Regions from separate parts of the Xylanibacillus composti genome, predicted to be linked through region 2. Evidence: riboswitches for the same ligand, from Rfam matches in the RefSeq annotation. Region 2 holds a riboswitch; the other holds the start of a gene.
The links. Region 2 has a riboswitch for cyclic di-AMP ahead of XYCOK13_RS00450 (resuscitation-promoting factor). Riboswitches for the same ligand answer to the same signal wherever they lie in the genome.

Region 1 (12,438 bases), on a different contig from region 2:
AACAAGCAGAGCGTGTACAGCCGAATGATCTCTGACCGACAATCGATCGCGGCCCGCTACTTGTCCGAAGGGGATGAGGAATCGCAGAAAATCATCGCGATTGCCGACCGTGAAGCACAGGTCTTGATTGCCCAATCGGAAGCGCGGGCAAAGGAAATCGTAGCGGAGGGTGAAGAGGAAGCGGCGAAGATCTTCAACGCAGCTTACGGACAAAACCCGGAATTTTACCAGTTGTACCGCACCTTGGACAGTTATAAGACGACCTTCCAGGGTGAGCCGGTTATTATGCTGCCGATTGATTCCCCATACGCACGTATTTTGCTGGGCGAGCAATAACTGGGTGAGCCATAAGAAGAAAGAGCCTTCTCCCCAAAAAAGTGGGAGAAGGCTCTTTTCCATTTGCTTTAGTTCTCGTCTTCGACACCGATCGTCGAGTCCGGCACATCTTGAATCGTGCGGATGATGGAAACCTCGACGCGCCGGTTGGCTGCTCTGCCCTCGGCAGTCCGGTTCGTGGCGATCGGTCGCTGCTCCCCGTACGCGACAGAGCTGATGCGTCCTGGGTCCATCTCCTCGTTCTGGAGCAAAATCTTCATGAAGTTCAGCGCGCGCTTCGCGCTGAGCTCCCAGTTGGATGGGAACTCGGCGGTATGGATAGGAATATCATCCGTATGGCCGGCGACCACAATTTCATATTGTGGGTAGTGGCTCAGCATATCGCTGATTGCCACCGCCAAGTTCCGCGCCTCCGGTTTCACCTCAGCGCTGCCGGACGAATACAAGGCATTGTCGCGAATGATAATTTTCAATTGCTCGTTATCGAGACCCGTCTCCAGCTCAGTACTCAGATCGTTGCTCGCTATGTATTGGTCCAACTCCTGCTTCAAGTTTTGCAGGTCGACCGTCTCTTGTTCGAACTTTTTCTTCTGTTCGCTGTCGCTTGCCTGATCATGCCTTCGATTCTCCCTCTGATTGGGCATAATTTCCTCATTGATCGGGATGATGGAAGAAGGCTCAAACAAGGATGCCCCGCCATTAAAGGCAGCACTTAAAGAACTGGCAATCTCGTCGAATTTCTTCTGATCGACTTGACTGGAAGCGAACAGCACGATGAACAGCGCAAGTAGAAGGGTCAACAAATCCGCATAGGGAATCAACCACGATTCGTCGACATGCTCCTCGTGATCATGCTGTTTGTGCTTCTTCATTCGCTGCTCCCTCCTGGCTTTCTTGACTCTCTTCCATGCGCTCCTGCGGCGTCAGGAAGACAGCCAGCTTCTGGCTGATGGCAATGGTGGAGACACCGGACTGGATGGACAGCAAACCTTCGACCATCATTAGCTTGATTTCCACTTCTTGCTTGGACAGACGCTTAAGCTTGTTGGCAATCGGATGCCACAGCACGTAACCCGTGAAAATCCCGAGCAAGGTGGCGATAAAGGCAGCAGCGATTGACGGGCCGAGCTTGTCGATATCATTAAGATTGGCCAGAGCGGCGATCAGACCGACAACCGCGCCCAACACCCCCAAAGTCGGGGCATAGGTGCCCGCTTGGGTGAAGATAGAGGCGCCCACCTTGTGACGTTCCTCGGTCGCCGAAATCTCCTCCATCAAGACATCGCGCACAAACTCGTGATCGTTGCCGTCTATAATCATACGCATTCCATTTTTCAAAAAAGGATCGTTGATTTCATCCACTTTGCTTTCTAGCGCAAGAAGGCCTTCGCGGCGAGTAATGGACGCCCAGTCCATAAACATGGCGATGACATCTTTCTTAGGCGTCAGCTGCTGAGCTTTGAACACCTTCTTGAACAGGGCCGGCACTTTTTTGATATCTGACATGGGAAAGCCAATAAATATGGCAGCGACGGTACCGGCGATTATGATCAAAAATGCGGCCGGGTTATAGAGAGAAGCAAGACCGGCCCCTTTCAAGAGCATGCCTACACCAACCGCCAAAAAACCTAGTACAACCCCGATAACTGTGGATTTTTCCATATCTACACTCCTCTTTCTATAGTCCGAAAAAACCATTCTGCAGATTTATACAGTATTCGACAGAAACCGTACAATCCCTGCTTGGACTTCATGGGGGAAAGACGATTTTGAAGTCCCTAATGGGAATATCGGTTGGACAGCGAAAATAAAGTAGTAGAAATCAAGAATTTATAATCCCGTATGAAAGAAGGAATGACTCGAAGCCGGATGCAAAGGCTTTTTGCTAGCATGGACACTCAGGATAAGAAGAGGTATGCATGAGCCGATGCAGAAAAAAAGGACAAGGGGAAGGAATGGGCGGATTGGGCAAATCAACGAGGCTGCGCCGTTGGATTCATAGAGGCTGGATGATGGTCATGCTTGTCAGTCTGAGTGTTATGCTGGCCTCAGCGCCATGGACTACAGAAGCAGCGGACAAAGCGCGTATTATTGTAAATGGCGAGCACTTGCAAGTACAGGTAGACCCGGTTTATGCAAATGATCGTCTGCTGGTGCCGATGCGGCCGATCTTCGAGGCGCTGTCTGCCGAGGTGGATTGGAACGAGCGGACCAAAGTGGTGACCGCGCGGAAGGGGGAGCGGCGGCTGGCCTTGGGAATCGGTATGGAATATGCGTTAATCGATGCCCAGACAGTGGATCTGGAGACACCCGCCAGACTGGTCAATCAGGCCACGATGGTGCCGCTGCGTTTCGTCTCGGAAGCGCTTGGCGCGGAGGTCATGTGGAATGCGGAAAGCAAAACGGCAATCATCAACGAGCTGGGCCACGACGACAAGTACAGCTGGTCCCAGCCGACAGGGGAGGCTGCCCCGCCTGAGGGCGGCCCATTCGATTGGCAGACGGATGCCTCGAAGACGAGGCCGGCCGTCTCGATTCCTGACGATTGGAAAACGATTGATGATATTCGGGCGAGATGGCAGGAGCTGACACCGACGTATGAAGGCGTGCCATATGTGATTCAGCCTGATACTTCGGCACCATACGGTCTCGGACAGCTTCGGGAAGAATTCATTGCCGATGGCGTCGCCATGACCAACTTCGTGCGTTACCTGGCCGACTTGCCGGACAATGTGAAGGCGGACCCCGGCTTGAACGAGGAAGCGCAATACGGGGCTGTGCTGCTGGCCGCGCACGGACAATTGTCCCATGAGCCGGAGCCGAGGCCGTCGCAGATGACGCAGGACTTCTACAACCGCGGCTTTGCGGCTGCCAAGAGCAGCAACTTGGCGCAGTACTATAGCCGCTACAGCGGATCATTAGCGGAAGTGTCCACAGGCTTGGAAGGAGAACGGTTAAGTCCGGCGGTGTCCGTGAAGGAATACATGCGGGATGAGGACGTCTACAATATGGCGCAGGTCGGACATAGAAGATGGATTTTGGAGCCGTCATTGCAAGCGACGGGATTCGGCTATGCGGATCATTGGGGAGAAGATGCGGGGAAGGCCTTCCACAATCAGTTCTCGGTAATGCGCGTCATTCAGGAGGAGCGCCGCGCGGCAGACATAGCTTATGATTATGTCACTTGGCCGGGCAAGGGCTACTTCCCGATCGAATTTTTCCCTGGCAATGATCCGTGGTCGGTGTCTCTGAATCCAGACAAATATGCGAAGCCGGACGAATCGCGCGTGAAGGTAACGCTGAAACGGTTATCTGACGGAAAGGTATGGCGCTTGGATCGCCAGGACACGGTTGTCAGTGAGAACGGTGAATTTTTCCGAGTGAACAACGAAGGGTACGGGATTCCTTATTGCATTATCTTCCGTCCTTCCGGCATAACTGCCTTCGCTCCCGGAGAGGCGCTGGAGGTGGAAATTACCGGATTGCAGGATCGGCAAGGGCAGGAGGCCGTCATTGACTTTCCTGTCGTCTTTTTTGCACTAGAACCGTGAAGAGCTAGGGTATGAAGCTGTTCCCGCACTGGCCGGGAGCGGCTTTCTTGTGGCGGGCAAATAAAAAGGTCCTTCCTGATTGCAGGAAGGACTTGTTCAGCATATAGGCAGGATGAGAAACAGCTTAATTGGCTGGATTGCTTTCTTCTTGGGTTAGCTTCTCATACATGAATTGGCCTAAGACCCGACGCGCCGATACATAGCGCTTGGCATAATACGCATCGTCCATATCCGTGTATTCTACACCGTCATAGGACGCATGGGCGAAGGTGCCGTCCCCCATATAAATGCCCACATGGGAGATGCCGCTGCCGCTCGTATTGAAAAATACGAGATCGCCGATACGCAGATCTTCTTTCTTTACATCCTCGCCGGTGGCATAAGCCTGTTGACGGGAACTGCGTGGCAGCTCGATGTCGAATTGCTTGAACACATACTGGGTAAATCCGGAGCAATCAAAGCCACTTGTCGTGGTGCCGCCGCTTTTGTACGGCTTCCCTAGCAGCTCGTCCACTTTTTCCTGCAGCGGACTTGCGGCATGGGCGCTTCCGACAAAGATCGAAAGCATCATGATTACGGCAAAAGCCGCCGCTGTTGCCTTTTTCAATTTCCAAGACTCCTTCCGCGCCTACGAGGTTAGCTACCGGGTTCGGTTGAAGGTTCCCTATGGCCGCGAACGATGCCGGCCAATTCACCCTGAAACTTGGTTCCCCCGTTTCCATACTGGAATTAGGCGACTTCTCCTGAGATGTCGAAAATGCACACAGCGTATACTATTCTACAAAGTTCGCAAAACTCCTGCTTCTTCTTCAAAATATTCATGAGAGATTAGAAGGTTCCAGAAATAGGCAAGAGGCTGCCCCCAAACGGTATGTCCGGGAAACAGCCTGGCGCAAAATGTGCTTTTACAGATTAAAGGGACGCTTTCTCTTTCCAATGGAGATGCTGAGCTGTTACATGCCATATGCCGAAAAACGGTCGAATCACAGTATAGATCTGATGAAGAATGACGGCGACCAGCCCGGCCCAGAACAGCGACACGCTTGCAGAGAACAGGGCGGCTGCAGCCGCTATGGCCAGGATAGCGAGCCCTATGCAGGAAGCGGGGAGCAGCCCTTTCGCCAAAAGCCCGAGAGAAAAAAGGGCGGGACGATCTGCCGCAATACCGAACTGCACATACATGGCAATGAGCTGCAAGACGGCCAAGTAGAGCAGATAGCAAGCTATTGCAGGCAATCCCTTTCCCATGTAAAGGGACCATGAGCCGGCGGATAGCGTCAGCTGATGCAGCCATGGCACTATGTAGAGAAGCGGCAGCAGTGCAGCGACGGTCTTGAGCCAATAGACGATTGTGAAGGCGCGGCCGAGAGTCCGGATCCCCCGCAGGAACGGTCTTCTGGAGCGCTTGCCTGTCATTCCTCGCTGATGCACGGCATAGTAGAGTCCCGCATTCAGCAGCGGAGTCAAGACCATTCGTGCCAGCAGCACTGCTCCGAGCATCCACACATAAGGCATGACTTCCTTAGTGCGGGTAAGCCAGAATTCAGCTTCCGCCCAGAACAGCATGACATCAGAAGAGCTTAGGGTATCTCCCGGATAGCGCTTGAGCAGAGGAGTAACGGTACTGTTAATCCAGCGGAACAGAAAGAACCCCCAGGCGAATTGGTACAGAAACAACAGCAGCCAGATTCCGGCATGACCTTTGGCGGCATGAAAGCCCGTTTTTACGTAATTCCACATAGCGCTCCCCTCACCACGCGAACAAGCCGATCACCGTTTCCAGCATGCGCGACACCCCGATATTCCAGCGTGTTCGCCATACCTCGTCGGCTTCGCTGCGCATAAAATTGTTCGACGGTTTTGTGTCCAGCACATTGTGCCGATCCGGATCGATGGCAGCCCAAGCAACGGGACTGTCCTGGATGACTCTGAATTTCATCTCGCTCTCTTCCCCGTCCCACTGCTCGGTGAGAACCGTGCCGTTCTGCAGGCCGAACCGAATTGGCACTTGACGGTAAAAGCCGCCGTTGCGCTCGGCCACGATGATCGATTCGTAACGCGTCCTCCCTTGATCTTCAACGGGACGCACTTCAATGCTGCGAATGGAATAGTCGCGAACGAGTCCGCCGTGGACATACTGTTGGAAGTAGAGGTCCCAGCTTTGTCCGGTGACCTTCTCCAGCACCTTGCGGAAGTCATCCGTCCCGGGATGCTTGAAGCGCCATTGTTGAAAATAAGAGCGCATGACGCGCTGCATGCGCTGCTCGCCAATCTGTCTTTCGATATCGATAAGCACGAGCTTGGCTCGCGTATATACATTGTCTGCGTATTGGCGGTGATTCTCGAACTCCCACGAATTTTGCCTCAACGGCGCAGGCGACGTAAGGGAAGCGGCCTGCAGCGGCAGATAGCCGGACAAGTCGTAAATGGCCTTCATGGCCTTATCCTCGGCATAGGAGGTGAATCCCTCGTCCAGCCAAGCTTCCTCGAACTCGTTGCTGGCGACTATGCCATACCAATATTGATGGCCGATCTCGTGAACGAGCACCTGCTCCAGCGACCAGTCCGGCTGCTCCTCGGCTGCGCCCCAGGCTGTAATCAGCGTAGGATATTCCATGCCTCCAGCCCCGTTCGCTTCCCCCGGGGGAACAACAATCGACAAGGTGGAATAAGGATAAGGACCGAACCATTCACTATACTTTTTCAAGGATTGCTTGGCCGCGAAGAAATAGCGCTCCTTGAGATCGGCGTGCAGCGGATCCAGGTACAGCTTGATCTTAACCCCCGGTATGTTCTTGTCGGCATAAGGCTCTTCGGCGTATACGAAATGGGGGGAAGCCGCCCAGGCGAAATCATGCACATCGTCGGCATAGAAGCGGTATATCTTGCGGCCGTCGGTGACAGAAGCTTTGCCGGTAGGAAAACCTGTTGCAGCGACAATATGGGATTCCGGCACATTGATCTGCACACTATAAATCCCGAAGTTGGCGTAGAACTCTGAGTTGCCGTGGTACTGGTGAAGATTCCAGCCTTCCTCTGCCCGGCCTCTTGTTCCCTTTCGCTCATAGGCGGCGATTTTGGGAAACCATTGTCCGGCCATGACAAAGTCATCATGGTAGCCCATGCGGGCGAACACTTTCGGCAAATCTACTTCAAACTGCAGATGCAAGGTGACCTTGCCGCCAGGCGGAATCGGTTCGGCCAGTTTGACTTCCATTAATGTGCGATCCTGCTCATTGCCGTCATCTGGTTGCAGGTAGCGGGTACGGTGCAGCAGGTCGCCTTCGCCTGAATGGCGAATGCCGGTAATGCGCATTTCGCCCCAGCCGCCTTCTACCATCTGATCGTTGCGCAGCCGTCCCCCCGATTCCCGGATGAAGGTAGTATCCTTCGAGCGGAAGGCGTTGGGATACAAGTGAAACACGACATTGCGGACCGCTTGGCTGCCGGGGTTTTTCCATGTGACGGTCTCGGTGCCGGTCAACCGCTTGTTGGCCTCGTCAAGCGTTACTTGAATATGGTATTCGGTAACATGCTCGCTGAGCGATTTGGGCTTGACTGGCGCATCTCCAGCCGCATCCGGATTGGCGCCGGGCGAAGCTGACTTCGGTGTGCCTGGTCCCGATGACTGGCTGTCGGTCGTCTGGGGCTTCTTCTCCGGCTGGCCGGAGGCGTACAGCAGGCTTTCTTCAGATCGTGTAACGTCTGTCCAGACGGGAACGGCTTGTTCCGAGCCGCCGTCCGGACCATCCGGAAATAGGGCAAAGACGGTGAGCAGCATTATCAATACCGCCCATATGCCGGATGTTTTGTGTTTCCAGGGTCGCACCATCATTTCTCACCTCGTTGACAAGCGTCTACAGCATGTATATGCTTGTCACAAAAGGAATAGTCGCAAGAAATTGAAAGGCGGGATGATCATGTCTGACGAGAAGAAAACGGAGAAGCTTTCTTTAAATATTGTGCCGAAGAAAAGAGATCATAAAGGTTTTGGAGCAGGTTCCATCAACCTGAGCAATCTGTCGAGCATCATTATCGATGGCGACGAGGCATACGTGGATATCGGCGCAATTCACGCCAAGAGCAAGGTGGAGCGGGGCATCAAATTTACCACCGAACGGTCAGAAGTGCCGAACGGACGCAAATGCTGGGTCGTCTGGGTAGCGGTGGATCGCACTGAGCAGGGAGAGGCTTATTACGCGGGTGTCACGGCCTGTGAGATGGCGATTGATACAGAGGCCAAACGCGGATGGAAGATTCTCGCTCATCACGTAAACCTGATGGATTATGCGCTCAAGCGCCGCATAATACTGGAGGGGCTGAGCGAGACAGAACGGGCTTCTTTGAAGAGAGCGTTGATCGCGAATAATGAAGAGATGTGGGAAAGATCTCCGGAGGAGCTTAAGCAAGGACTGTCCTAACAGGCGAACGGCGAACGATGCCTTTATAAAGAACAAACTCTCGACCCGTTAGCGGCAATACGAACAAGCTGCCCCCCAGTCACGAGGACTTGGGGGCAGCTTGCGTTAGTCGCTCCACCAGCGCTTGACGTCTTCCCACCATGAGCGGTCCGGGTCCGGTTGCTCCGCAGGCGGTTCGGGCTCTGCATCGTGCGGATGGTGCAGCATGCAGATTTCGGTAGGCTCCGTTCCCTGCACGAATACCTCGGCTCTCGGATCAGGACAGTCGGGGCCTGCCAGCTTCCCGGTGGCCGGGTCGACATACACGCTGACGACGCCATCCGGCACAGGGAACAGCTTGGGAGGCACAGCTTCCAGCGCCTGTTCCGTGAACGCCGCAAAGATAGGCGCCGCCAGATGCGTTTCTGTGGCACTGATCGTACGGCCTTGATCATAGCCGACCCAAACGGCGGTTGCCAGCTCAGGCGTATAGCCGACCATCCAGGCGTCCGAGTCCGTTGTGCCGGTCTTGCCGGCAACAGGCCGCTTCAGCATGGAAGCGACGCGGGAACCCGTGCCACCGGGACTAAAGATGCTCTGCATGAGATGGGTGAGCACATAGGCATAGGCTGGTTCCACAACCTGCTCGGACACCGATTCTGCTTCATACAGCACTTGCCCGGTGCTGTCTTCAATTCGGGTAATGGCAACCGGCTTGTAACGCACGCCGCCATTGGCAAAGGCGCTGAACGCCGATGCCATTTCGAAGGGACTCACCGGGAACGTCCCCAGCGCCAATGAAGGGAGAGGTTGCATGGGACTCTCGATGCCTAGCCGTCTGGCCGTTTCGATCACCTGTTCCGCACCAACATCCAAGATCGTGTGCACAGCATATATATTGTCAGATTTTGAAATCGCCTCACGCATATCGATTTCCTTATTCGGATAGCGATTGCCAAAATTGCTAGGCTGGTAAACGTTGCGTCCTTCGTCATAGGTGAAGGAAGTCGGTTGACTCAAGTATTTGGTCATGGGCGTAAACGCGTTCGTCTCGAGCGCTGTTAAATACACGAACGGCTTGAAGGAGGAGCCGGGTTGCCTCGTCTCCGCAAATACGCGATTATACTGATTTTCCGCGTAATTTTTTCCGCCGACCATAGCTCGCACATACCCGTTGCGCGGATCGATGGCGACCAAAGCCGCTTGCAGTTCGCTGTTGCCCAGTTGATCCCGAACGGCCTGTTCGGCAATACGCTGTACGTGTAGATCAAGCGTGGTATAGACAGCAAGTCCGCCCTCTTCGAACATCTGCTCATCAATCCCCAGCTCATGTACGGCTACATGACGCACATAATCGCGGAAATAAGGAGCTTCAGCGGGCGCGCTCCGTTCCAGCTTTTGAAATGTTAAGGGCTCCTGTTTCGCCTCTTCTGCCTCGCGCTGCGTAATCAGTCCGACTTCAACCATTTTATCTAAGATCAGCTGCTGCCGGGAAATGGCATTCGCTTCATTCATATACGGGGAATAATAGTAAGGTCCCTTCGGCACACCGGCGAGCAGCGCGCTTTCGGCCAGCGTCAGCTCGGATGCCGGCTTGGCGAAGTACATGCGGGCCGCCGCCTCAATACCATACGCCGCATGGCCATAATAAATTTGATTCAGATATTTCTCCAGGATTTCTTCCTTTGAATATTGCATTTCCAATTGCACGGCATAGGCAGCTTCCTTTAGTTTGCGGTTCCAGGTCTTCTCGTGGGTCAAATACAGATTTCGAGCCAGCTGTTGGGTGATGGTACTGGCGCCTTGGCTCTTGTTCATCTGCTGCACATTCGTAACGACGGCACGAGCGAGTCCGCGAAAGTCAATGCCGTAATGGTCGAAGAAGCGATGATCCTCGATTGCCAGCGTCGCTTTAATCAGATGCGGGGAGATCTGATCGAGTGGCACGACATCGCGGTTCTGCCCATTGAACAGCGAGTCAATCACTTCCCCGTTCGCATCGTAGATAGTGGTCGTCTGCGGCGTATAGGAGACAGGCAGTGATTGCCCGCGCAAATACAAAAGCGATCCCGCCAATGTGGCCACACACAGCAAGCAGACTGACATCGTCAGGCTGATCAGCTTCCGTATCCAGCGCCATCCCGAGCGAGGAGGAGAATGATGTAGCTGACTTCTGCTTCGTTCCTCCATATCACCAACCCCTTTTTCCATTACAAGCCAATCTGTGTACGTCAATATGGCAGCGCAAATCGGCCCTGCAGCTTTTCGATGTTTGTCCATGCCCACACGATGCAGAGCTGCTCCAGACGAGCCGTTGACCTTGCAGTTTGATCCCCTTGGAAGGAAAGGTTATCTATTATGCAGTATGGGTAAATCATAGAGAAGCCTATTCACTTCAACTCGATTTTTCCTTTACAAAATATTTTTGAAAGCAGGGCGTCCGGATATCTTGCATTTTTGCAAAGATCATCTATAATCAAGGGGATGTTTTCCATACCAATGAGGCACACTACGGAAAAAGTCCCGTCAGCAGCCAGAGCGAATTTGGAAGCAGACCGATAATCGATATATAGAAGAAAGAGGTTGAACGGCATGGAATTATGGTTTACCGAAAAACAAACAGAGCACTACGGCATCACATTCAACATTAAAGAAACGTTAGTAGTCGAGCAGACGGATTTTCAGCACCTGGCCATTGTGGATACGGTGGAATTCGGCCGGATGCTTCTTCTGGATGGCATGGTCATGACAACGGTCCGGGATGAGTTCGTCTACCATGAGATGGTGGCTCATCCGGCGTTGTTCACGCATCCGAATCCGGAGCATGTGCTCGTAGTGGGCGGCGGTGATGGTGGAGTCATTCGCGAGGTTATGAAGCACCCGAAGGTGAAAAAAGCGGTGCTCGTGGATATTGACGGCAAGGTCATTGAGTATTCGAAGAAATTCTTGCCTGAAATCGCGGGCGAGCTGGACAACACTAGAGTTGAGGTCATTGTCGGGGACGGTTATATGCACATTCATGAGCATAAGCAGGCTTACGATGTCATTATGGTAGATTCGACAGAGCCAGTAGGACCGGCAGTGGAGCTCTTCACGAAAGGCTTCTACCAAGGGATCAGCGAGGCGTTGAAGGAGGACGGGATCTTCGTGGCGCAGACGGACAACCCCTGGTTCAAGGCCGACCTTATCCGCAGTGTGCACCGCGATGTGAAGGAAATCTTCCCGATTACCCGAGTATACGGGGCCAATATCCCGACGTATCCGAGCGGACTGTGGACGTTCACTATGGGGAGCAAAAAATACGATCCGCTGGCCGTGGACGAGTCCGCTATTGCGGAATTGAACACGAAATATTATTCTCCCCGTTTGCATAAAGCGGCCTTTGCGCTGCCGAAGCTGGTCGAGGAGCTTTTACAAGACTGAAGCCGGGAACTGCAGTTGAACTAGAGAAAGGAAGAGGCAACGAATGAAATTAGATCAAGCCTACTCGGGCAACGTGTTTATTGCCAGCTCCGAGAATTATCAGGAGGCGCAGGCCGTTCTATACGGGATGCCCATGGACTATACCGTAAGTTTCCGCCCCGGTTCGCGCTTCGGCCCTGCGCGCATCCGCGAGGTTTCCATCGGACTGGAGGAGTACAGCCCTTATCTGGACAGGTCTTTGGACGAGATTCGCTACTTCGACGCCGGCGATCTGCTGCTTCCCTTCGGCAATGCGGCGCGCAGTCTTGAGATCATCGCCGACTATGTGAAGGGGCTGCTCGCAGATGGGAAGTTCCCGCTCGGCATGGGCGGCGAGCATCTGGTATCATGGCCGGTGATCCAGCAAGTCTATGCGCGTTATCCCGATCTGGCGTTAATACATATCGACGCCCATGCCGATCTGCGCGAGCAGTATGAAGGCGAGCCGCTGTCCCACTCCACGCCGATTCGCAAGGCTGCCGAGCTGATTGGGGGCGGCAACGTCTACCAGTTCGGCATTCGCTCCGGCATGAAGGAAGAATTCGAGTACGGACGCAATCATTTGCACTTCCATCCCTTCGACGTATTGGAGCCGCTCCAGCGGGAGCTGCCGAGCCTGGCCGGACGCCCGGTTTACGTCACGATTGATATTGACGTGCTGGACCCTTCGGCTGCACCGGGAACCGGCA
Region 2 (12,438 bases):
TCTTACTGTATCCATCTCTGGAGGTTTTTAGTCATTTATGTTTCAAACAGCTTGCTGATAGACAGCTCCTCATAGATTCGCACGATGGCTTCCCCAATTAACGGCGCTACAGACAGCGACTTGATCTTGGGCGAGACGCTCTCATGATGAAGCGGAATCGTATTCGTCACCACAACTTCCTTAATAGGCGAATCATCTATGCGCTGCATAGCCGGTCCGGACAAGACGGGATGCGTGCAGCAAGCATATACCTCCTTCACGCCTTCCTTCATCATGGCATGCGCGGCCAAAGTGATCGTGCCGGCCGTGTCGATAATGTCGTCGATGATGATCGCGGTTTTGCCCTCAATATCCCCGATGATGTTCATGACTTCGCTTACATTCGGTTCCGGTCTTCGCTTGTCGATAATGGCGAGCGGCGCAGCCAAGTAGTCAGCCAGCTTGCGGGCACGCACGACACCGCCATGGTCGGGAGATACGACGACTATGTCCTCCAGGTTCTTTTCCTTGAAATACTGGCCCAAAATGGGCACACCCAGCAGCTGGTCCACCGGGATGTCGAAGAAGCCCTGAATTTGCGTGGCATGCAGGTCCATCGTAACGACGCGATGTGCGCCCGCCGTCTCGATGAGATTGGCTACCAGCTTTGCGGTGATCGGGTCGCGCGAACGAGCTTTCCGATCCTGTCTGGCATAGCCGTAGTACGGGATGACTACATTAATCGTTTTGGCCGACGCCCGTTTCAACGCATCGACCATGATCAGCAGCTCCATCAGATTTTCATTAACCGGATAACTGGTTGACTGGATGACGAATACGCTGGCTCCACGAACGCTTTCGTCCAGCTGCATATGAATTTCCCCGTCGCTGAAGCGCATCACCCTGGACTCCCCCAGCGGCACGCCAATCGCCACGGCGATTTCTTCTGCCAGCTTGGGGTTCGAGTTGCATGCCAAGAGCTTGAGCTTGGGATCCGAATAAGGCATTGAGCGGGTTCCTCCTATTAGTTCTGAGATTGATTGCGGGATTGTATTCTGGATTTCAGCTTGGCTGCGTAACCGGGCTTATTCGTCTGGCGCTCGCGAGCAATCGCAAGATCGCCAGCATCCACATCATGTGTAATCGTTGAGCCTGCCACGACGTAGGCTCCCTTGCCCACATGCACAGGAGCAATCAGGTTCACGTTGCTGCCAACGAACGCACCGTCCTCTACAATCGTACGATGCTTGGCGAATCCGTCGTAATTGACCGTTATGGCCCCGCAGCCCACATTCACATCCTGGCCGATGTCTGCGTCACCCACATAGCTCAGGTGGGACACTTTGCTGCCTGCGCCAATACGGGCGTTCTTCACTTCGACGAAATCTCCGATCTTTGCTTGCGGTCCAATCTGGGCGCCCGGACGCAGGTAGGCAAACGGTCCAATGGAGGCCCCCGTCTGCACCTCAGCCTGCTTAAGCACGGATTGCGTAATGTGCACGCCTGCCTCTATCCGGCTTTGGTCAATTTGGCAGTTCGGGCCGATTTCGCAGTCCTCGCCAATCACGGTCTGGCCCGTCAGGTGCACGCCAGGATACAGTATGGTATCTGCTCCGATCTCCACGTCCGGTCCGATATAAGTATTTGCAGGATCGATAACGGTGACACCTTTGCGCATATGTTCCTCGATGATTCGCTGACGCATGGCCCGCTCTACTTCAGCCAATGCAATGCGGTCGTTGACGCCGGTCGCTTCTGCGGCATCCTTCAGGCAGTAAGCTTCTACCTTTTCGCCAGCCTGCTGCAGGAGGCCGATGACGTCCGTCAAGTAATATTCACCCTGCGCATTCTGGTTGGTCAGCTTGGGCAGCATCTCGAACAGCTTGCGGTTGTCAAAGCAATAAGTGCCTGTGTTGATTTCACAAATCGCAGCTTCCTCAGGCGAACAGTCTTTCTGCTCCACGATGCGCAGGACCGACTCGTCCTTGCCGCGGATAATGCGTCCGTACCCGGTCGGATCCGGCAATTGCGCGCTCAGAATCGTCGCAGAGGCCCCGCGTTGCTGATGGCGAGCGATCATTTCATCCAGCGATTCTTTCGTAATGAGCGGTGTATCTCCGCAAATCACGACGGTTATGCCTTCCTTGTCCGCCAGAAGCGAAGCTGCCTGCTGGACGGCATGGCCGGTACCCAGTTGTTCCGCTTGCAGGGCGTAGCTAACCCGATCGCCCAAATAAGCCTGGACCGCTTCCGCTCCGTGTCCGACAATGACAATGTTTTGGGCTGTCTGCATGGATTCCAGCAAGTTGACGACATGCCCTACCATCGGAACCCCGCATACCGGGTGCAGCACTTTGTAGAGCTTCGATTTCATTCGCTTGCCCTGGCCTGCAGCCAGAACGAGACCATATACGTTCATTCAGCATCCTCCCGTATATCGTTTGTCAGTTATGACTATAGCTTACTTTCAGGCAAAAGAAAAGAGAACCTCTTCACGGGTTCTCCGAGCCTTCTCCCCACTATGTGCAACTTGTGAATGGACAAAAAAATGGGGTTGTATGCCGAAGGCTGACAACCCGATAAATGCGTAATGAAATGAAAACTAAGCTCCTTCTTCCATCACTTCGGATTCTTCCGAAGCGGCGTTCTCGTACTCCTGCAAAACAGCGCTTTGAATTTTCTCACGTGTCGCGGAAGAAATCGGATGCGCGATGTCACGAAATTCGCCGTCAGGCGTTCTCTTGCTTGGCATGGCTACAAACATGCCGTTGTTTCCGTCAATGACGCGAATGTCGTGAACGACAAACTCATTGTCGATCGTAATGGAAGCAATAGCTTTCATTCTTCCGTCCGAATTCACGCGGCGGAGTCTCACATCGGTAATTTGCACTTTATGTCACCACCTTTTCGATTCAAAAGCTTGCTGTATAATTCCACATATTAGGGTCTAATCCTTCTTTTTTTTCGTAAATTTTTAGACTTTTTTTTAATGTTGATAGTTATTCCTCAATTTTCGACAAGTTTCTTGGCGATTAGCTCAATTTCGACAAGCACATCTTTCGGCAATCGGGCCACTTCTACAGTGGATCTTGCCGGCTTATGCTCGCCAAAGTAGGAAGCATACACGCGATTGATCTCGGCGAACTGCTCCATGTTCTTAATGAATACCGTCGCTTTAATCACATCATCAAATGTGCATCCTGCTGCAGCCAAAACAGCTTGCAAATTCTGAAATACCTGATGTGTTTGCTCCGCGACACCGCCCTCCACTACTTCTCCTGTTGCGGGATCGATTGGGATTTGTCCGGATGTAAAAAGCAGATCGCCGACGGCAATCGCTTGGGAATACGGTCCGATTGCCGCTGGAGCCTGATCGCTGTGAATAGGTTTCATGGTCATTGTTCCTTTTCCACTCCTTCAAAATAGTTTCCCGGCCTGACAATAATGTGCCGATTTCGTGTATCCACGCCAGTAAGGACAGCCAAGGATACATACTCTTCCACCAAGTGATCGGTTACGTCTTCATCGGATTCCACAAAGACGCCAACGCCCTTCACCGTCGCCTTGAATTCTCGCAATAGGTCAACCATGCCGGCTATGGTTCCCCCTGCTTTCATAAAGTCATCAATGATGAGCACGTTGGATTCTTCCTTGAGGGCGCGTCTGGCCAGCGACATCGTCTGAATGCGCTTGGTCGATCCGGACACGTAATTGATGCTGACCGCGGACCCCTCCGTCACTTTGTTGTCGCGGCGGACAATCACAACCGGCAGATTCAAGTAACCTGCAGTCGCATAGGCAATGGGAATGCCTTTCGTCTCGACGGTCATGACACAATCCAGTTCGACTCCAGCGAAGGCGCTTGCAAACATCTTCCCAATCTCATCGACAATGCTCGGTTGGCCGAGAAGGTCCGACATATACAAGTAACCGCCTGGCAGGATGCGTTCCGGTTCCTGCAGCTGCGCGCAGATGCGGCCCATCATGTCGAGCGATGCGGCTTTCGGCGATTTCGGGATATATTTCACGCCGCCGGCGGCGCCTGCCAGTGTTTGCAGTTCCCCCAGGCCTTCATCCTGGAACACTTCCTTGATAATGGTTAGATCCTCGCTTATGGATGATTTCGCAGAGTTATATCGTTCAGCAAATGTGGTAAGCGGTATGAGTACATGGGGGCGCTGCAATAAATATTGCGTCATTTCAACCAATCTTGAACTGCGTTTTACTTTTTTCATCCGTCTCTCAACCCCCTAAATCCGAATAATATATAGCCAATATACCATTTTTATACGGTTTTAAGCAAGGGGGCTGAGTCAACTCTATGTGAGGATTCTTACCACATACACTTCTTTGCAAAAGCCTTTCAACCCGTTATAGATTCTTCGCGCTCTCGATGATTTAGCCGCCAGTGCAAAAACCGTAGGACCGCTGCCCGACATCAACGCGCCATCCGCCCCTAACCGCAGCATGGTTTCCTTGATTCTCCGCACTTCCGGATGCAGCTGGAAGGTTACTTCCTCCAACACATTGCCGAGCGCTCCGCAAATTGCTAACCAGTCTTGGTTGCGCAACCCTTCCACCATTCGTCCGGTTGGCGGATGATTTTCGATCTGATCCGCTCGAAGCCTGCCATATACATCTGCCGTGGACACATTGATAGGCGGTTTGGCAATCACAACCCAGCATGGAGGAAGCGGAGGAAGCGGCTGGAGCTTCTCTCCCCTGCCTGTAGCCAGCACCGTTCCGCCTGCAATGCAATATGGAACATCGGACCCAAGCTCTTCGCCAAGCTGCTGCAGTTCAGTCTGGGACAGTCCGAGATCCCACAGGCGGTTCAAGCCGCGGAGTGCCGCTGCTGCATCACTGCTGCCGCCCGCCAGCCCCGCCGCCACCGGGATATGCTTGTCCAAATGTATGTAAACGCCCTGTCTGACTCCGCACCGCTCCTTCAGCAGCTTCGCTGCCTTGAAAGCCAGGTTCTTCTCATCCAGCGGGATGTACCCCGCCTGACTGGAGATCATAATCGTGTCGCGCGGAATAGCCTCCATTTCCAATCGGTCCGCCAAATCGACCATGGCCATCACCATCTCGACTTCATGGAAGCCGTCCTCCCGCTTATACAAGACATCCAGGGACAGATTGATCTTGGCTGGCGCTTTTTCGAACACTTTCATGCTTCCACTCCACCCCTTCCCATCGCCCGTTCCAAAGTATGACTCTATTTACTATAACAAAAGCATTGGTAAATTGCGAAAAAACAAAAACGGCTCGAAAGATCGAGCCGTCGGGTATTCGCCCATGCGGTCTGGCTTAGCGCCTGATGTTCTGCTCGGCCATCTGGATGGCGCGCTTCACCATATTGCCCGCATCCTTGGTGGTGATGCCGCCCCAGCCCTCACGCTGCACTTTATCGTAAAAACCGAGGTCTCTGGCCAGTTCGTATTTCAAGGATTCGCTCATGACGCTTCTTCTTCGTGCCATCACGTACAAGCCCCCTCACCGAAAAAGTATGATTCTGCCTCATGAATAGTATGCGGTTGTTGCTCCACAACTATACACCCAAATCCGCTGTCTGGCTGTAAACGAAACCCGATAGAGGAAAATTGGTTCTTCCCAGCAAGCCAGGCGCATGAGACCGGGTATGCTTGACAGATAAAAAAAACAGCCCCCGAATCAGGGACTGTTTGCTGTGTGATGCTATTGCTGCAAGTACTCGATTCGAACTTGTCCTTCGTCGTTGCAAACCGTCACTTCCACGGATTCAGTCAAGATGTCCGCATAGCTGTATGAAACCCGCTTGAAGGCGTGCTGCTCTTGATCCAGCTTGACGATAAATACGGACGGGTAGGTTTCCTCCAAAACGCCGGTCCGTTCAATGGTCTTGCGGCGACCGCCGTTTGCCCGAAGCAATACTTTTGCCCCGACGTGGGGTTCGAGGCTTCGTTTGATCTCCAATAACGAATTGTTGGCCATTGTCAAGTACCACCTCTTTCCTAGCTTATTATACATCAGAGGCGGCATTTTGTCAAACAAGCTCTATATTATATCAACAGCACTTAAGGATTGTCAACGGTATTCGCATGGATTCCTTAATTTTATTGCATATGTTTAAAATTAGGGATCCCTACCCGGTAACTCCCCTTGGATTCAATTCCCCCGATCCCCTTGACCCCGCTCACAGTTTTGTCAAATACGTCCATCATGGTAATTGTCTCCTTAATGGACGTGTAGGATATTCTCGCCGCCACCTGGACCGGGTCCAACGCATGAATCAAGATGCGGGCCGGCGAGCTGGCGAAATTCGCTCCTGCCTTAAGCAGCGCTTCAAAATGCGATTGGCACGCACCGGCGACGATTGTCAGCACATCGCGGTTGCGCTCATATTCCCGGCATGCGCGAATGGCACGTACGAAATGACGCGAGTTTTTGTAGCTGGACAGATGGTAAAGGTTCTCTCCCCTGCTGTCTTTGAAGATGCCGTCATGACCGGTGATGACAACAATGTCTGGCCTCGATTCCGGCAGCAGCCGATACAGCAAATCGGCCATGGACGATTCCTGCACATAGTGGCCCTCTGCCGGCACTTGATAATGCTTGTATAAGTCCATGCTTTTGCGCAAGTATGCGGGATCGCCGTCAAGATGCAGCACTTTGCCCGGCACTTCAAAATAGGAGAAGGTCTCTTTGTCCTCAGGCGTTCCCGCAGAACGAAAAAAAGGCATGTATCGACGCTTCGTTTCTTCAATGATTTTTTGGCACTCGCGCTTCTGCATATCGGGCACTTCGGACTTGTCGGAATGGAGCGGCTCCTCCGCCTCGCTCAGATCCTCCAACGGCGCGTCTGCCATTAACCGATAATCGACACCTCTTAAGATAGCCATCTCCTGATTTATCGATTCAATACGGAAGATCATGTCATTCCCGTACGACTTGCGCGTGACATACGTCCCTACCTTCCACATAACATCCCCTCCATAGGATTCATCCTATGGCGGATATGGGTTTTTGGTGTATAGTCCGGTACACCTGCCTACTCCTGCTTGCCGCTAAGGACGCCAAGCCGCTCGCTTAGACGAGCAAATTCCTCCATGCTCAGTGTCTCGGCCCTGCGGGACGGTTCGATTCCGCAGGACAGCAGCACCTCACGCATATCGTGCACCCCCGCTGCCTCGGGAAACGCCGCGCGCAGGTTGTTGTAGATCGTCTTGCGCCTCTGGGTAAACGCCGCGCGCACGGTTGCAAAAAATCGCTGTGCATCTGCCACTTCAACAGGAGGCCTGCTGCGGCGCGTCAAGCGTATGACAGCCGAATCAATATTCGGCTGAGGCACAAACACGGTGCGCGGCACAACGGCTACAAGCTCTGCCTCGCAATAGTATTGGACCGCGATGCTCAGGCTTCCGTATTCCTTGCCCCCGGGGCTTGCGGTCATCCTGTCAGCAACTTCCCGCTGGATCATGATCACGATATGTTCCAGCGGAAGCTCCTCTTCCAGCAGCCTCATTACAATCGGCGTTGTGATGTAGTACGGAAGATTGGCCACAACGCTTACGGCTTCAACATTGTGGAAATGCTCGGCAAACAATGCATGCAAATCCTCCTTCAGCACATCGCCATGCATGACCTTGACATGATCCTGCTGCCCCACAGTCTCGTCCAACACCGGCAGCAGCCTCTGGTCGATCTCCAGGGCAACTACAGTGCCCGCTTCATCCGCCAGGTATTGGGTCAAGGCGCCGATTCCCGGACCGATTTCTAGGGCCCCCTTGCTCTTGTTCAATTGCGCCGCATCTACGATACGTCGCAAGATATTGCCGTCGGTCAAAAAATTTTGGCCAAGACTCTTCTTGGCCGAGATGCCATACTTCGCCAGAACCTCCCGGGTTCGGCTTGGCACCGCGATTTTATCCGTCATGGCGATTGCTCTGCCTCCTCAACTGCATGTCCGCGGGCGAATGCCTGTTCCATGGCGACCAGCGCCGTCCGAAATTCTTCCTTGCTGATGGCAAACATTCTGCAGCGTTTGTACAGCTGCTTGCCGTTGCAGTAACCGATATGGAGCGCCTTGCCCAGCAATCGCCGCCTTTCGGCGGCCTGCGGATGGACGATCAGTCCCGCGTCGAGCAGATCATTCCATTCTATTTCTCCTTCTTCAGGGGGAGCTTCTGTCTTCACGAGCTGCAAGGCACGGCGAATATCTTCGTCGGAAGCATTTTCCACGCCGATGTCGTCCTTGTATGTAGCTGCTTCCACATCAATGAATGCGTGCTTGCACCCCGGCACCTTCTGACTAATGATCTTGCGTATGCGATCCCCGGCAAAATCCGGGTCGGTAAAAATGATAACACCGCGCCGAGCTTGCGCCAATCGAATCCGCTCAATCACTTCTTCGGAAAGTGCCGAGCCCCCTGTTTCTATCGTCTCCGCCTTCACCGCGCGGCGAATGGCAGTTGTATCGTCCTTGCCTTCCACCACAATAATTTCCTTGATCATGGATAGCTTCCCCCGCCACTCAATTACCCACGAAAGCAACGTGAAGCTTCGATGCGTTTGCCGATTGCTTCCGCAGGCCAGATGCCAAAGAAAAAAGAAGAGGTGTCTGCCTCTTCTTAGTATTGTAACACGTTCGACCGCTTTTCATCGATATTCGTCTCTGACCCACCTGCTATTTCAGATCAGGGGGATTCGGACCAATAATATACACGGTATGGCCTTTTTTACGGCCGAATGCATTGGCTTCAGCCTCACTCTCGACATAAACATCGACCTTATTGCCTTTGATCGCGCTGCCGGTATCCTCCGCCTTGCGGAATCCAAACCCCTCAATGTAGAACCACCAGCCAAGTGGAATGACATCCGGATCGACTGCAGCTGTTCGGCCTTCGCTTACCGTTGTGCCCGTATACGTAATCCCGTAATTCGGATGCTCCTCGCTCTTGCCCGTGGAGCCAACACCCGCATCATAGGCTGTCAGAGTTACGTTCTCCAGTATCTTCTTCACGCCAAAGGTGACGCCGTCTTTCGTTACAGTCTGCACATCCGGAGAGGTCGCGGACAAGACAGCTACCGGATTGCGCGTTCCTAAAGCCACTACCTGATTCTCAGGTTGTTGCTTGATGTTCTCTTCGACAACCTCGGACGAAACCAGTTGGCCGTCTTCCCATACCTGCTTGACCTTCTTCACCACAAGACCGTCTTGACCTTCTTGCACAATCCGTTCCTTGCCCTTCAGCAAATTGTTGTCCTGCTCGGTAACGACTTCGTGCGGCACTACTTCCTCAATCTCTTCCAGCACCGTCTTCACGCGAACAACGGATACATCCATCTCTGCTTTTACCTTAGCCTGCAGGGACGGCACAACCCGATCTTCCGTACCCAGAGCAATCTCCCATTCCCGCAGCGCTGCCTGTACGGTATCCGCTGTCGTCACGCGACGCTCTGTAACGCCGTCAACAGTTACTTCGACCTCTACAGCGTGTCTGACCTCAATCGTGTCCCCGTCTCGTATGCTCTCGTCTAGCGAGACAGACACCCAATCTTCTTCTCCTAATTCGACCCTCTGTTCTTCCAGCAATGACATAACATCTGATTGGCGGGTATCCACCTGCTTGGGCTCCCCGTCGACGATCAGCGTTACCTGCTTCTCTTGGAGCCCTTGCCAAGCCAATCCTGTGGCCAGTACCAATATGGCCAAGAGTCCGCAGCCCAAGCCGACGATTTTTTTATGTGCTTGGATCCAGCTTAAAGCGATGGACATGCCGGATGGTTGCCTATCCTGGGTGGTTTGCTGCTTTGCCCCCATGTGAATCGGTCCTCCTTCATGGTCTTCCTGCTTTCTGGATTTGCAAGAAAGCTTAAATGACCTGAGATTGGCCAATTTCCCAGCTTGTTCACCTCCTCCACACACTCTATGCGGAAGGGTGTACAATTATCCCAAATTCCTGAACCCACGGAAGTGAGGCCATGCTCCGAAGCATAAACCGAAAACTTCTGCAGGACCCGGTGTATGACAGTACAGGATTTTGTCTTTTTTCTACACCTACAAAAAAAAGCCGGTGAAGAGGAAACCCCTGCCGCGGCTTTTTCGTCTTGAAAAAATCCGAGATAAAATGGTTGCTCTCTAAAAACGCTGACGAGGTTAGCTGTCGGGTTCGGGTCAGAGTTCACCCTATTTGCAACTTTTTCCCCGGATCGCTCCGCAAGATATTGTCCGCAAAATTCACCCCGAATGGTTGGGTCCCCCGTTTCCCTTGGAAGGAAACTTAGCGATTTCTGGAAATTGGCACTTCTTACGTTCTACAGAGAGTTTACGCGCTATGAATAGGGATGTAAAGAACATGCAAATGAAAAAAAACCGATGAAAAACGCTTACATTGGCGTTTATCGATCGGTCTTGTCCTATAGCGAGTATTTCTCGGCCACTCCCACGATTTATCTCTCGTTTTCGTCCTTTTGTAAAGGAATGGAAAACAATTTCAGCGCATTTCGTGTGGTAATAGAGGCTAATTCTTCAATTTCCAAGCCTTTAATTTCCGCCGCCGCTTCTGCCACATAGCGCACATATGCCGATTCATTTCGCTTCCCGCGGAATGGATGCGGCGTCAAATAGGGGCAATCCGTTTCGATGAGTAGACGGTCAAGCGGTACTTGGGCAAGCACTTCTTTCGGCTGTTTGGCATTCTTGAACGTAATGGGCCCGCCGAACGAAATATGGAAGTTCATGTCGAGACAGCGCTTCGCAATTTCCCAACTGCCGGAGAAGCAATGCATGATGCCGCCAACTTCAGCCGCATTTTCCTCCTGGAGAATGTTGACCACATCTTGATGTGCGTCCCGATTATGGATGATAATCGGCAGCTTCAGCTTGCGCGCAAGGCGAATCTGCTCGCGGAATACCTGCTGTTGAACATCCTTGGGCGAGGTATCCCAATAATAATCCAACCCGATTTCTCCAATTGCCACTACCTTGGGGTGCGCGGTCAGCGACTCAATCCAGGCCAGATCCCCTTCCTGCATCGTAATGGCATCCTGGGGGTGCCAGCCGACAGCGGCGTATATCCATTCATATTGCTCCGCCAGCGCCATTGTGGTCGGGATCGTTTCCCGATTGAATCCGACATTAACGATATAGTCTACGCCATTGTCCCGGGCACGTTCGATCATCGCTTCGCGCTCTTCTTCAAACTTGGCTGAATCCAAATGTGCATGGGTGTCAAATAACATCGTAATAAACTCCTGTTTCAAAATATTTGTTTTGGTTTATCTATTATATAGAAGTTCTTCAGGATAATACAAATGATGCGTACCCAGCTGAACACCGCTAATGGAACGAATGATGTCGGATTTACGTGAAATTTCGATGAGCTGCCCTCTTTCATTTAAGATAAGTATGGGCGGCTTGTCGCCAATTTGCCCCGGACGATATACATCGTAAGGAAGGTCAGCGGGAAAATCGATCTCCATATAATAATCGGGATCGAGACCGCGCTCACGCAGCTTCTGCTCCATTCGCGCAATTTCTTCATGGTCGATTTGCTCCAAGATGCTGTACTTGAACAGACGGCGATGAAGGAACCGTTCGCACAAGTCGCGCAAAATCGGGTCTTCCTCTTTCGTCCATTGCATGAAGGCTAACTGGACCAGCGATTCATCGAGCTCCAGGTAATCATCAATCGTCAGAGTCTGTGCGAGCAGTCGCTCCAAGGGGGGAAGCATGAAACGAAACGCGTAGGCTTCTTGATGGAGCTGCTTCGCTCTGCGGAAAATCTTCCGCAGAACAATTTCCGAGCTACGCGTGACTGGGTGGAAGTACACCTGCCAGTACATTTGGTAACGAGCCATCAAATAGTCTTCCACCGCGTGCATGCCGCTTTCCTTAATGATGATCTTATTCTGATAAGGGCGCATCACGCGCAGTATTCGTTCCAGATCAAACGTGCCGTAATTAACACCGGTGAAATAGGCATCCCGGAGCAAATAGTCCATGCGATCTGCATCCATTTGACTGGAGATCAGGCTGACTGCAATTTCCGGCTGATACTTTTTCTCAATGATTGCCGCCACCTTACCCGGAAAGTCAGCCGAAACTTGTCGAAGCACGCGATTGATTTCTGTATCTCCCAATATAATGCGGCAGGTCCATTCTTCATGATGCACATGAAATACAGGCTCTATGGAATGCGAGAACGGGCCATGGCCGACATCGTGCAGCAGCGCCGCGCACAAGCAGATCAATCGTTGATCCTTGGGCCAATCCGGGTCCTGCCTGCGTTCAAATTGGGAAATGATCTTCCTGGTAATTTCATAGACCCCAAGAGAATGGGAAAATCGGCTATGCTCGGCACCATGAAATGTATAAAAGGAAGTGCCCAGCTGACGGATGCGGCGCAAGCGTTGGAACTCTTTCGTGTTGATGAGCTCCCATATGATGCTGTCCATCACATAGATGTACTTGTGTAC

Region 1: linked by a shared signal. The riboswitch ahead of XYCOK13_RS01510 (C40 family peptidase) and the one ahead of XYCOK13_RS00450 (resuscitation-promoting factor) in region 2 are both predicted to bind cyclic di-AMP.

What each region holds. Positions count from the first base shown of each region.
Region 1 covers NZ_BOVK01000004.1:33,394-45,831, forward strand. The annotation lists gene hflC (protease modulator HflC) at 1-336, shown strand, start outside; gene motB (flagellar motor protein MotB) at 405-1,208, opposite strand; gene motA (flagellar motor stator protein MotA) at 1,186-1,998, opposite strand; gene XYCOK13_RS01505 (stalk domain-containing protein) at 2,256-3,887, shown strand; gene XYCOK13_RS01510 (C40 family peptidase) at 4,012-4,494, opposite strand; cyclic di-AMP (ydaO/yuaA leader) riboswitch at 4,499-4,633, opposite strand; gene XYCOK13_RS01515 (hypothetical protein) at 4,800-5,627, opposite strand; gene XYCOK13_RS01520 (M1 family metallopeptidase) at 5,638-7,722, opposite strand; gene XYCOK13_RS01525 (YwhD family protein) at 7,802-8,308, shown strand; gene XYCOK13_RS01530 (transglycosylase domain-containing protein) at 8,414-10,477, opposite strand; gene speE (polyamine aminopropyltransferase) at 10,880-11,710, shown strand; gene speB (agmatinase) at 11,754-12,438, shown strand, end outside.
Region 2 covers NZ_BOVK01000002.1:9,391-21,828, reverse strand. The annotation lists gene XYCOK13_RS00505 (ribose-phosphate diphosphokinase) at 36-986, opposite strand; gene glmU (bifunctional UDP-N-acetylglucosamine diphosphorylase/glucosamine-1-phosphate N-acetyltransferase GlmU) at 1,004-2,398, opposite strand; gene spoVG (septation regulator SpoVG) at 2,582-2,869, opposite strand; gene XYCOK13_RS00490 (RidA family protein) at 2,986-3,378, opposite strand; gene purR (pur operon repressor) at 3,375-4,214, opposite strand; gene ispE (4-(cytidine 5'-diphospho)-2-C-methyl-D-erythritol kinase) at 4,299-5,153, opposite strand; gene XYCOK13_RS00475 (small, acid-soluble spore protein, alpha/beta type) at 5,290-5,460, opposite strand; gene veg (biofilm formation stimulator Veg) at 5,677-5,952, opposite strand; gene yabG (sporulation peptidase YabG) at 6,075-6,941, opposite strand; gene rsmA (16S rRNA (adenine(1518)-N(6)/adenine(1519)-N(6))-dimethyltransferase RsmA) at 7,010-7,894, opposite strand; gene rnmV (ribonuclease M5) at 7,891-8,472, opposite strand; gene XYCOK13_RS00450 (resuscitation-promoting factor) at 8,645-9,781, opposite strand; cyclic di-AMP (ydaO/yuaA leader) riboswitch at 10,091-10,257, opposite strand; gene XYCOK13_RS00445 (TatD family hydrolase) at 10,411-11,202, opposite strand; gene XYCOK13_RS00440 (HD domain-containing protein) at 11,239-12,438, opposite strand, start outside.